DNA from 3 places in the Peribacillus sp. NPDC056705 genome. Region 2 is predicted to be linked to each of the others. Evidence: riboswitches for the same ligand, from Rfam matches in the RefSeq annotation. Region 2 holds a riboswitch; each other region holds the start of a gene.
What was found. Region 2 has a riboswitch for S-adenosylmethionine ahead of metK (methionine adenosyltransferase). Riboswitches for the same ligand answer to the same signal wherever they lie in the genome.

Region 1: it holds a riboswitch for S-adenosylmethionine, as region 2 does, so the genes downstream of both, mtnW (2,3-diketo-5-methylthiopentyl-1-phosphate enolase) here and metK (methionine adenosyltransferase) in region 2, are expected to answer to the same signal.
Region 3: it holds a riboswitch for S-adenosylmethionine, as region 2 does, so the genes downstream of both, ACFRAK_RS06615 (Fur-regulated basic protein FbpA) here and metK (methionine adenosyltransferase) in region 2, are expected to answer to the same signal.

What each region holds. Positions count from the first base shown of each region.
Region 1 covers NZ_JBHTYI010000005.1:1,720-4,999, forward strand. The annotation lists gene ACFRAK_RS08490 (2-hydroxy-3-keto-5-methylthiopentenyl-1-phosphate phosphatase) at 1-530, opposite strand, end outside; gene mtnW (2,3-diketo-5-methylthiopentyl-1-phosphate enolase) at 536-1,768, opposite strand; SAM riboswitch class I at 1,874-2,025, opposite strand; gene ACFRAK_RS08500 (pyridoxal phosphate-dependent aminotransferase) at 2,160-3,280, opposite strand, start outside.
Region 2 covers NZ_JBHTYI010000019.1:31,795-35,074, reverse strand. The annotation lists gene metK (methionine adenosyltransferase) at 1-1,116, opposite strand, end outside; SAM riboswitch class I at 1,281-1,442, opposite strand; gene pckA (phosphoenolpyruvate carboxykinase (ATP)) at 1,873-3,280, shown strand, end outside.
Region 3 covers NZ_JBHTYI010000003.1:391,772-395,051, forward strand. The annotation lists gene ACFRAK_RS06600 (GDSL-type esterase/lipase family protein) at 1-303, opposite strand, end outside; gene ACFRAK_RS06605 (GNAT family N-acetyltransferase) at 521-1,027, shown strand; gene ACFRAK_RS06610 (aspartyl-phosphate phosphatase Spo0E family protein) at 1,096-1,290, opposite strand; gene ACFRAK_RS06615 (Fur-regulated basic protein FbpA) at 1,544-1,732, opposite strand; SAM riboswitch class I at 1,909-2,013, opposite strand; TPP riboswitch at 2,172-2,277, shown strand; gene tenA (thiaminase II) at 2,368-3,057, shown strand; gene thiW (energy coupling factor transporter S component ThiW) at 3,061-3,280, shown strand, end outside.

The DNA.
Region 1 (3,280 bases), on a different contig from region 2:
TGTTTGGCCGCTTCAAAATCCGTTACTGAATCTCCAATAACGAATTTAAAACTTTCCGCACCCGCTATTTCCCTCATAATGGATGGCTTGCAGCAACCGCAATCATTATTACATTGATCATCACAATCATGCGGCCACTCAATATAAATCTTTTCCTTATCAAAAAATGCATGGTTGCAATAAACGGACTCTGTTGGCAAGATATCATTTAAAAGCGGTGCAATGAAAAAATCCATTCCCCCGCTTACTATATATAAAGGGATGTTGGCTTGTTTCGTATACTCAACGAATTCATAAAACCCAGGACGAATGCCGGCCGTATTTCTTACATATTGGATGATATCATCCTTCAAGCCACTATCAAGCAGTGAAAACATCTCCCCAACTCCTGAAGATATACTGATTTTTTGCTGAAGGACATCGTCTTTCAACGCTTCCCATTCCGGAGGAGCAAATTTTTTCATGATGGAAATGATATTATCCGTATTGGTGATCGTTCCGTCAAAGTCACAAAAGATGATCGGTTTCATTATTCTTATAGGCCTCCCCATAACACAAGAGCTTTTTTTAGTGTTTCTTCCTCAGCAGCCGCTTCAGATAGATCCTTTCCTGCTAGAACGGCTTCCACAGCAGAACGGAAAGCCTTGGCCCCGCCTTCTGCTCCGTCAGGGTGCCCGTGAACTCCCCCTCCAGCATTAATCACGCTATCTAGCCCAAAATCCTTGATCAGGTCCGGAACCATGCCCGGATGAATGCCTGCAGAAGGAACAGGGAAGGCTTTTTTCCATGAAAGTTCATCCTTTGTCAGAGCTTCAGCAATCGCCAAGGTCTCCTTTTTTTCCAGTGCGACATTTCCATAAGGGGATGGGAACAAAGATAAATCCGCTCCTGATAACCTTACTAATTTACCAAGTAATAATGGATAGCCGATCCCGTAAAATGATGAAGCTGCCAATGCCCCGCTATAGGCGGGGTGCGCCATGATCGGCAACTTGATACGATCATGTTCACTCAGGGCCTGCAATACATCCAAACCATATGTATGAACGTTGAACAATAAAGCATCTGCCCCTGCTTCAGCCGCCTGCTCTGCCTTATCCAGTAATTCAAATGTTTTCCCTGATAGATTGACTGCATATAAAGTACGGTGGCCAGTGGTTTCATGGACTTCATTCAATATTCTTTTTCCCGTTTTTATTCTATCGAAAAATGGAGTCAGTTCCTGATCGAAGAGGATCTCATCATCTTTAACTAAGTCGACGCCCCCTAATGCTTGTTGCCTCAGTTGCTCATTATGGAATGCCAGGTCTCTTCCTAATACACCTTTAAAGATGCTCATCACCAGGGGACGGTTAAATACGCCAATCTTTTCCCTTATGCCTCCAATGCCAAATTGCGGTCCGGGAAAAGAGTTTTGAATATCACCGACAAAATCCAGGTCTATGAGTTTTATTTCTCCGTCCAATGAAAGTTTGCCGAAGACAGTCGTGAGGATTGCAGGTAAATCAAGGGAAAAATTCCCTGCCGGATAGGCAATTTTAATAAGCGAACGGTATACTTTACGATTAAAGTAGCTGTTTGCCCTCTCTTCTTCCAAAAGTGGTGTCACCGATACAACGCGCCCCTTATGTTTTTCCAGTTGTTTCTGGACTAAATGTGGCAGGTCCGTCCATGTCCCGACAGTCAAACCTAGGGCAATGCTCTCTGCTTTTTTCTCATGATTTCCAGTGAAGTCATGAATTGAATAAGTAGCGACTATCTCGCTCATCTGATCACTCCTATAACACGTTAGTAAACTCCCGATGTCATTAAACTGAAATTGGCTCAAAATGGCAAAAGCCCCTTCATAAAGAAGAGGCTTTAAAAAGCCATCTTCTTATCTCCCAGCCATTGGCTGCAAGAATTAGCACCGTGCCTTGCGGATTTCAGGAAATCCGGCGAAGAATTCCGCCCCATTTTACAATGGAATTACGGTCGGTTGCTGGGCTTCATAGGGCTAGTCCCTCCACCTGCTCAAAATAAGAAAACGCTGATATATAAATTGCATTCAAGTATCGAAAGATTAAGAATTTATTTTGTATTCTGACAGGTAATCCCTACTTTGTCAATAAGTTTTAACTATTTTAACGGTGAAATAAGTCGGATACCTCAATCCATCGTTAAAATAAGTTTAATGTACGTATTCGTTCCACAGCCTCTTCAAGCCGTTCTTCCGAGGTCAGCAGCCCTACCCTGACGTAACCTTCGCCAAATTCACCGAATCCATTCCCTGCGGCAACAGCTACGTGGGCATGCGCTAATAAATAGTCTGCAAAACTCTCTGACGTAAAACCTTTAGGTACCTTGAGCCAGGCAAAAAACGATGCCGCAGGCGCTTTGACATCCCAGCCGATTGCCCTCAATCCCTCAATGAAAACATTCCTTCGTCCTTCGTACATCTGCACTAACTGCTCTACACAGCTCTGCGAATCAAGCAAAGCACTTGCCGCAGCTTCTTGTATCGCCGGGAAAAGACTCACATAAAGATGGTCTTGCAATAGTTCAAGAGCTTCTATTACACTCTTATTCCCCACTGCGAAGCCTACTCTCCATCCTGCCATATTGTATGTTTTCGATAGTGTGTATATTTCTATTCCTACATCCTTCGCTCCCTCCGATTGGAGAAAGCTTATCGGTTTTTTTCCGTCGAATCCGATCGCGCCATAAGCGAAATCGTGGACCACACAAATGGAATGCTCTTTTGCGAAGGAGACGGTTTCATCAAAGAAACTATCAGTTGCAGAAGCACCTGTGGGATTATTCGGATAGTTCAAGAACATCATTTTGGCTTTATCAAGTACTTCTTTATGTATTTCATCATATTTCGGAAGAAAACCATTTTCTTCTGTCAGAGGCATGAGTTCGGTCTTTGCCCGGGCTAAAACAACTCCGGAAAGATAATCGGGATAGCCGGGATCTGGAACAAGGATCGTATCACCTGGATTCAATAAACACTGCGGCAGTTCGACAAGACCTGCCTTCCCCCCGAAGAGAATCGCCACTTCGCTATTCGGATCCAGCTTGACACCGTATTCTCGTTCATAAAAGACGGCGGCAGCATCTTTTAAATATTGATGTCCCCGGAATGGCGAATATTTATGATTAATCGTTTTTTCAGCAGCCGACTGCAAACTTTTCACGATATGTTCTGGCGTCGGCTGATCAGGGTTTCCCTGGCCTAAATTAATGACATCATGTCCTTGCTCCGTTATTGCATTGACTTTTGCGACTAGTGAAGCAA
Region 2 (3,280 bases):
GTAGGCAGCTGTTTGTTTGTAGATCGGGCGACGAAGGTCAAGCATTTTGATGATACCTGCTGGACGAAGGTCGAAGTTAGCTCGAACTAGGTCAACAAGGACTTCTTCGCTAACTGTACCAGTTCCGAACGTATCAATTGAGATAGATACTGGCTCTGCAACACCAATTGCGTAGGCCAATTGAACTTCCGCTTTGTCGGCAAGGCCGGCTGCCACGATGTTTTTCGCAACATAACGAGCAGCGTATGCAGCAGAACGGTCAACTTTAGTAGCATCCTTACCAGAGAATGCACCGCCGCCGTGGCGAGCGTATCCGCCGTAAGTATCAACGATGATTTTACGTCCAGTAAGACCAGCATCCCCTTGAGGTCCGCCAATTACGAAACGGCCAGTCGGGTTGATGAAGTACTTAGTATCGGCATCGATCAATTCAGCTGGAACGACTGCTTCGATCACATGTTCTTTTAGATCGGCTTGAATTTGTTCAAGGGTAATTTCTGCATCATGCTGTGTAGAGATAACGATCGTATCTACACGTACAGGAACGTTATTTTCATCATATTCCACAGTTACCTGTGTTTTACCATCAGGGCGCAGGTAAGCAAGAGTTTCATCTTTACGGACTTGAGCCAAGCGGAATGAAAGTTTATGCGCCAATGAAATCGGAAGCGGCATAAGCTCTTCTGTTTCATTACAAGCAAATCCGAACATAAGACCTTGGTCCCCTGCACCGATTGCATCGATTTCTTCCTCTGACATGTTTCCTTCACGAGCTTCCAATGCTTTATCGACACCAGCTGCGATATCGGCAGACTGCTCATCAATGGAACTCAACACGGCACAAGTTTCAGCATCGAAACCGTATTTCGCACGTGTGTAGCCAATTCCTTTAATCGTATCACGAACGATACGCGGAATATCTACGTAAGCGGAGGTTGTAATTTCACCGGCAACAAGTACAAGACCTGTAGTTACGCTAGTTTCACACGCAACACGTGCATTTGCATCCTTAGCTAGGATAGCATCTAAAATGGAATCTGAAATCTGATCACAAATTTTGTCCGGATGGCCCTCTGTAACAGATTCAGAAGTAAATAGACGTTTCTTTGACATCATATTTCCTCCTTGGAAGTTAGTATGTTGCAGGCAATAGCCTGAATTTTACGGAACTCGTTTCCCTCATTAGTTTCAACTATAGACACAGAATTACTTATTAAAAAACACAAAAACCTTCCCTGGCAAATGAGGAAAGGTTTAACATTCTGTCTTCTATCCTTTCACTCTTATCGTTCAAGGGTTTTTACCTTGCTCAGGTTAGCACCATCACCACTATTCCTTGAAGACCTTCGCTTTATTTTCGGCGATCGATCTTGGAGTCAAGTTCAATATGGCAGGTTGCTGGGTTTCAAAGGGCCTGTCCCTCCACCAACTCGGGATAAGAGAATCCGTACAATTTAAGATATTATCGTATCTGGCTGGAACTTGTCAATGCTTTTCTAAAAAGATGATATCCATCCAGAATGGCGTTCATTTGAAAAAACATGTTGATGATACGTCCTAGAAGGGCTTACAATGCAAAATACGAATAGAAATGTTGTAAATTGCCATTAATAATAAAGGAATGAGCATCCGAAAAGAAACGACATCCGGACTTTCCCTTTAGCCATATATTGCTTTCTTACTTCCTATTAAAATAAAATTATCTTCATGAAAGTTTATGCGGTAATCCTGAATCGGTTCCTGCCGGATAAAAATGATTAACGCAACCAACTGAAAATAATCACAAATTAAAAGAAATAGTATAGACTAATTAAATGAATGTGTTATACTAATTGTAATCTAAAAACTTAAACAAAGGAAGGTACCTCATATATGAATTCTGTAGACGTTTCTAATGAGTTACACCAATTATTAACAGGAAACAACGTGCAAACTCAACTTTCAGTTCCTCAATTGGTCGAAAAAGTATTAAGCAGAAATGAAGGCGTTCTAACATCAACCGGTGCGGTAAAAGCTGAAACTGGCAAATATACAGGTCGTTCACCTAAAGATAAATATATCGTTGAAGAAGCATCAGTTAAAGATAAAATCGATTGGGGTCCAGTAAACCAGCCAATTTCCGAAGATGTATTCAATAAACTATATAATAAAGTAGTTGACTACCTAAAAGCAAAAGAAGAGATTTTTGTTTTTAAAGGTTTTGCTGGTGCAGATGAATCATCACGTCTTCCTATCCGTGTTGTTAATGAATATGCTTGGCATAACCTTTTCGCCCATACTTTGTTCATCCGTCCAAACGAAGAGGAATTGAGAGGTCACGAAGCTGAATTCACAATCCTTTCTGCACCTAACTTCAAAGCAGACCCGGAAGTTGACGGAACTACATCCGAAACTTTCATCATCGTTTCATTTGAACGCCGTACCATCCTGATTGGCGGAACGGAATATGCAGGAGAAATGAAAAAATCGATCTTCTCGATCATGAACTACTTACTTCCAGAGGCTGGAATCCTTCCAATGCATTGCTCTGCTAACGTAGGACGTGAAGGGGACGTCGCTTTATTCTTCGGTCTGTCCGGTACAGGCAAAACGACTTTGTCTGCAGACACGAGCCGTAAACTGATTGGCGATGACGAGCACGGCTGGTCTTCTAACGGCGTATTCAACATCGAAGGCGGCTGCTATGCGAAAACGATCAACCTTTCACGTGAAAAAGAACCACAAATTTTCGATGCCATCCGTTTCGGTGCCGTACTGGAAAATGTTGTTGTTGATCCGGATACACGTGTAGCGAACTATGATGACAGTTCATTGACTGAAAACACTCGTGCTGCTTACCAAATGCAAGCGATCGATAACATCGTGAACCCAAGTATTGCAGGACATCCAAATACAATCATTTTCTTGACAGCTGATGCTTCAGGCGTTCTGCCTCCAATCAGCAAGCTTTCCAAAGAACAGGCAATGTTCCACTTCCTAAGCGGATACACTAGTAAATTGGCTGGTACTGAAAGAGGCGTAACTTCACCGGAAGCTACATTCTCCACTTGCTTCGGTTCACCATTCTTACCGCTTCCAGCTACACGCTATGCCGAGATGCTTGGTGATAAAATCGACGAGCACAATGCAAAGGTATACCTTGTCAACACTGGATGGACTGGCGGTGCATATGGAACTGGAAGCCGTATGAAACTTGCTTACACCCGTGCAATGGTACAAGCTGCACTTGAAGGTGAATTAGCGAACATCGAAACGATCAAAGATGATATCTTCGGTTTGG
Region 3 (3,280 bases), on a different contig from region 2:
AGTATCGGCTTCATCAAGTTTCGTTTTAATGCGGTAATCATCAAGCTGTTTCATCACCCCATCCGTTTCCTGGCCTTTTATACCGTAATTCCAAAAACTCACTTTTTGTTCCGATTGCGGATTATTCAATTCATCCTCAAGGCCTTCTATATATCCTTCCCCATCCTTATCCCCTTTTCCATAGGTTAATGAATCTCCAAAAGCCATCACCCTTTGCACATCTTCTGACTCCGAGGCCTGAAATTCATACGCAGCAAAACATATAACGAGTACTATAATCAATAAACCTGCCAATTTTTTCATTTGATTCTCCTCTTGTCTCTTTACTAGAAGTATTTATTTTTTTACATACCCAAAAAATCTACAGTCTTAACATAAAAAAATTGTCAGATAAAGATTCAAGAGTGTATGATAATATAAAACTTTCAATGGATTGGGTGTCATTCACCGTCCCTTAAACAAAATACGGGATTACCCTTCATTCTGGAGATTGAATAAATGATAGTTAGGAGTTTAAATCATGGAAGAGCTCATAGCGTTTAGAGAGGCAGGACTATCCGATCTACCCAGAATTGTTGAAATATATAATTCAACAATTGCTTCAAGAATGGTCACGGCAGATACGGAGCCTGTATCCGTCCAATCGAGGGTTAAATGGTTTGAGGAACATCATTCAGAAAGTAGACCGCTATTTATCATTACTATAGAAGGGAAAACTGCTGGATGGATGAGCTTTCAATCCTTCTATGGCCGACCGGCATATAATTCCACTGCCGAAATCAGCATTTATATAGATGATTATTTCCGGGGAAAAGGAATCGGACAAACTTCGATTCAAAAGGCAATTGAATGGAGTCCAAAATTAGGTGTTAAGACTCTATTGGGTTTCATTTTCGCCCACAATACACCAAGCCTTAAGCTTTTTTCCAAATTCGGATTTGAAGAATGGGCACATTTACCTCAAGTTGCCGAGTTGGATGGGATTGAGCGGGATTTGCTCATTCTTGGTAAACGTGTCGATATGTAATATCATTCTTTAGAGCTATTGCCTTGAGCAGTAGCTTTTTCATATTAATCGAGTGCGAATTGGCTAATTTAAAAATACCTATATGCTTTCTGGAGGTAAAAATGTTCACAATCTCTTTTACTTGTTAACGCATTTAATAGCGTATCCAATTCTTGACTGGCTTGAACAGTTAGCAGACTTGATAAGCCGTAAATTGCTGCCAAGTTAATCATTTCTTTTCTTTTCTCTTCTATTTTTTCTATAGTTACCTTAAGGCAAGGCATTATATAGCCACCTCCCATTTATTCAATTTTTTTACACTTTCATCATAATGAATCTACTAGTTAAAATCAACTATTTTTCGGAAATTAAATGTGTTATTTTAAAGGGTAAATGTGACAAAATGACTATTAATCCTGTAATTATGTATATTTTGTGTCATTTTCTATTAAACGCAAAAAAGCATCCACTAGTGTAGACTGTGAATGCTTACATCATATCTCTTATCCAAGAACCCAAACTATAGTCCATCGTTTACTATGTCATCCATTCAGAAGGTGACTCGGTATTTGGTTTATTTATAACAATCTTATATTCATCTTCAAGTACTTTTAATGGGGCATCATAAAGGTGCCTTTCATCAGAGGTTTTGTATACTCCATTGGCCAATAACTCTTCAATAAGCTTTGCCTTCCTCTGTTCGATCCTCTTAAATAATTCTGCCATGTAAATGGCTCCTTTCCTAGTCATCCTAGAGCCTGCTTCTAGTTAGCTAAACTTTATCAACTTGTTTTATTTTCACCAAATTATATATACCTTTTCTATTATGTCACTAAACGTTATTTCCCAAAAATAAAAGCCCCTTCTAATTCAAGAAGAGGCTGACAGTGTCCGTACGGCTCTTCTTATCTTCCAAGCATATGCTTGTTGGATTTAGCACAGTTCCCAAAACGGGTCCGCTGCCGAGGTTTCTTTGGGCCAAGTCCCTCCACCTCTCTGGATAAGAAATCGATATATAAATGATGTAGACATGATTTTATCCTAATAACCATCAAAAGTCAATTACCTGGTTCTCCCTTTTTTCCTGGACATAAAATGGTCCCTCTTTTAAATGCAGGTTGCATTTTCTTGTCTTTCTGATATGATGTCAGTAATTACATACAATTCACACCACTAGGGGAGTCTTTTTTTAAGACTGAGATGGAATTAGTTCCGGACCCTTTGAACCTGAACCGGCTCATACCGGCGGAGGGAAGTGGATGATATCGTCCATTTTCAGACTATATCCATCTACCCCGTTCCGTATTCAGGAACGGGGTTTTTTCATGAACAAAGGGATCCATTCTAAAGGAGGATGAACAATGGAGAATGTTAAATTAGAAACATTCAGTGATAGACTACATGCACGGTCAAAAGAGATTTGGAAAAGGAACCATTCACATCCCTTCGTCCAGGCAATTGGAAATGGTACGCTTCCTGAAAAGAAATTTGCCTATTACCTGAAGCAGGACTATATCTATCTCATGGATTATTCCAAGCTCTTTGCTTTAGGTGTAATCAAAGCTCATAACATCGAAACCATGGCAAAGTTTGCGAGTATTTTAAATGAAACCCTTCAAGTGGAAATGGATATTCATCGGCATTATGCTTCCGAATTCGGGATCACTTCCAAGGAATTGGAAGATACAGAACCTACTCCAACGACTTTAGCCTATACAGGCTATATGCTAAATGCAGCTCAGCATGGGACTTTGGCAGACTTGATCGCCTGTCTCCTGCCCTGCGCTTGGGATTATTATGAAATCGGTTTGCTACTGAAAGAACAAAATGGAGCAGCATTGGAAAACAATCGCTACGCAGATTGGATAAGGTCCTATTCATCTCCTGAATTCGGGGAAGCACATAAATGGCTGATCGCTTTGTTGGAAGAATTGACGGAAGGCATGCCAGAAAAGGAACTTCTTAGATTAGAAAAGCACTTTTTGGTTACTTCCCGATATGAATATTTATTTTGGGATATGGTTCATAATGAGCAAGATTGGCCGCTGTAGATGATGAATCCTGTCAAGAAACTGACGTTGACTGCCATGATCACGGCTATTACGACGCTGACCAGTTCATTTATTTTCATTCCTGCAGGATTTGCAAAGGTCTTTCCTATTCAGCATCTGGCAAATGTCCTGACGGCCGTTCTATTGGGGCCAGCTTATGCAGTGACACAAGCTTTTTTAGTTTCCATCATTAGAAACATGTCTGGTACCGGTTCAATTTTCG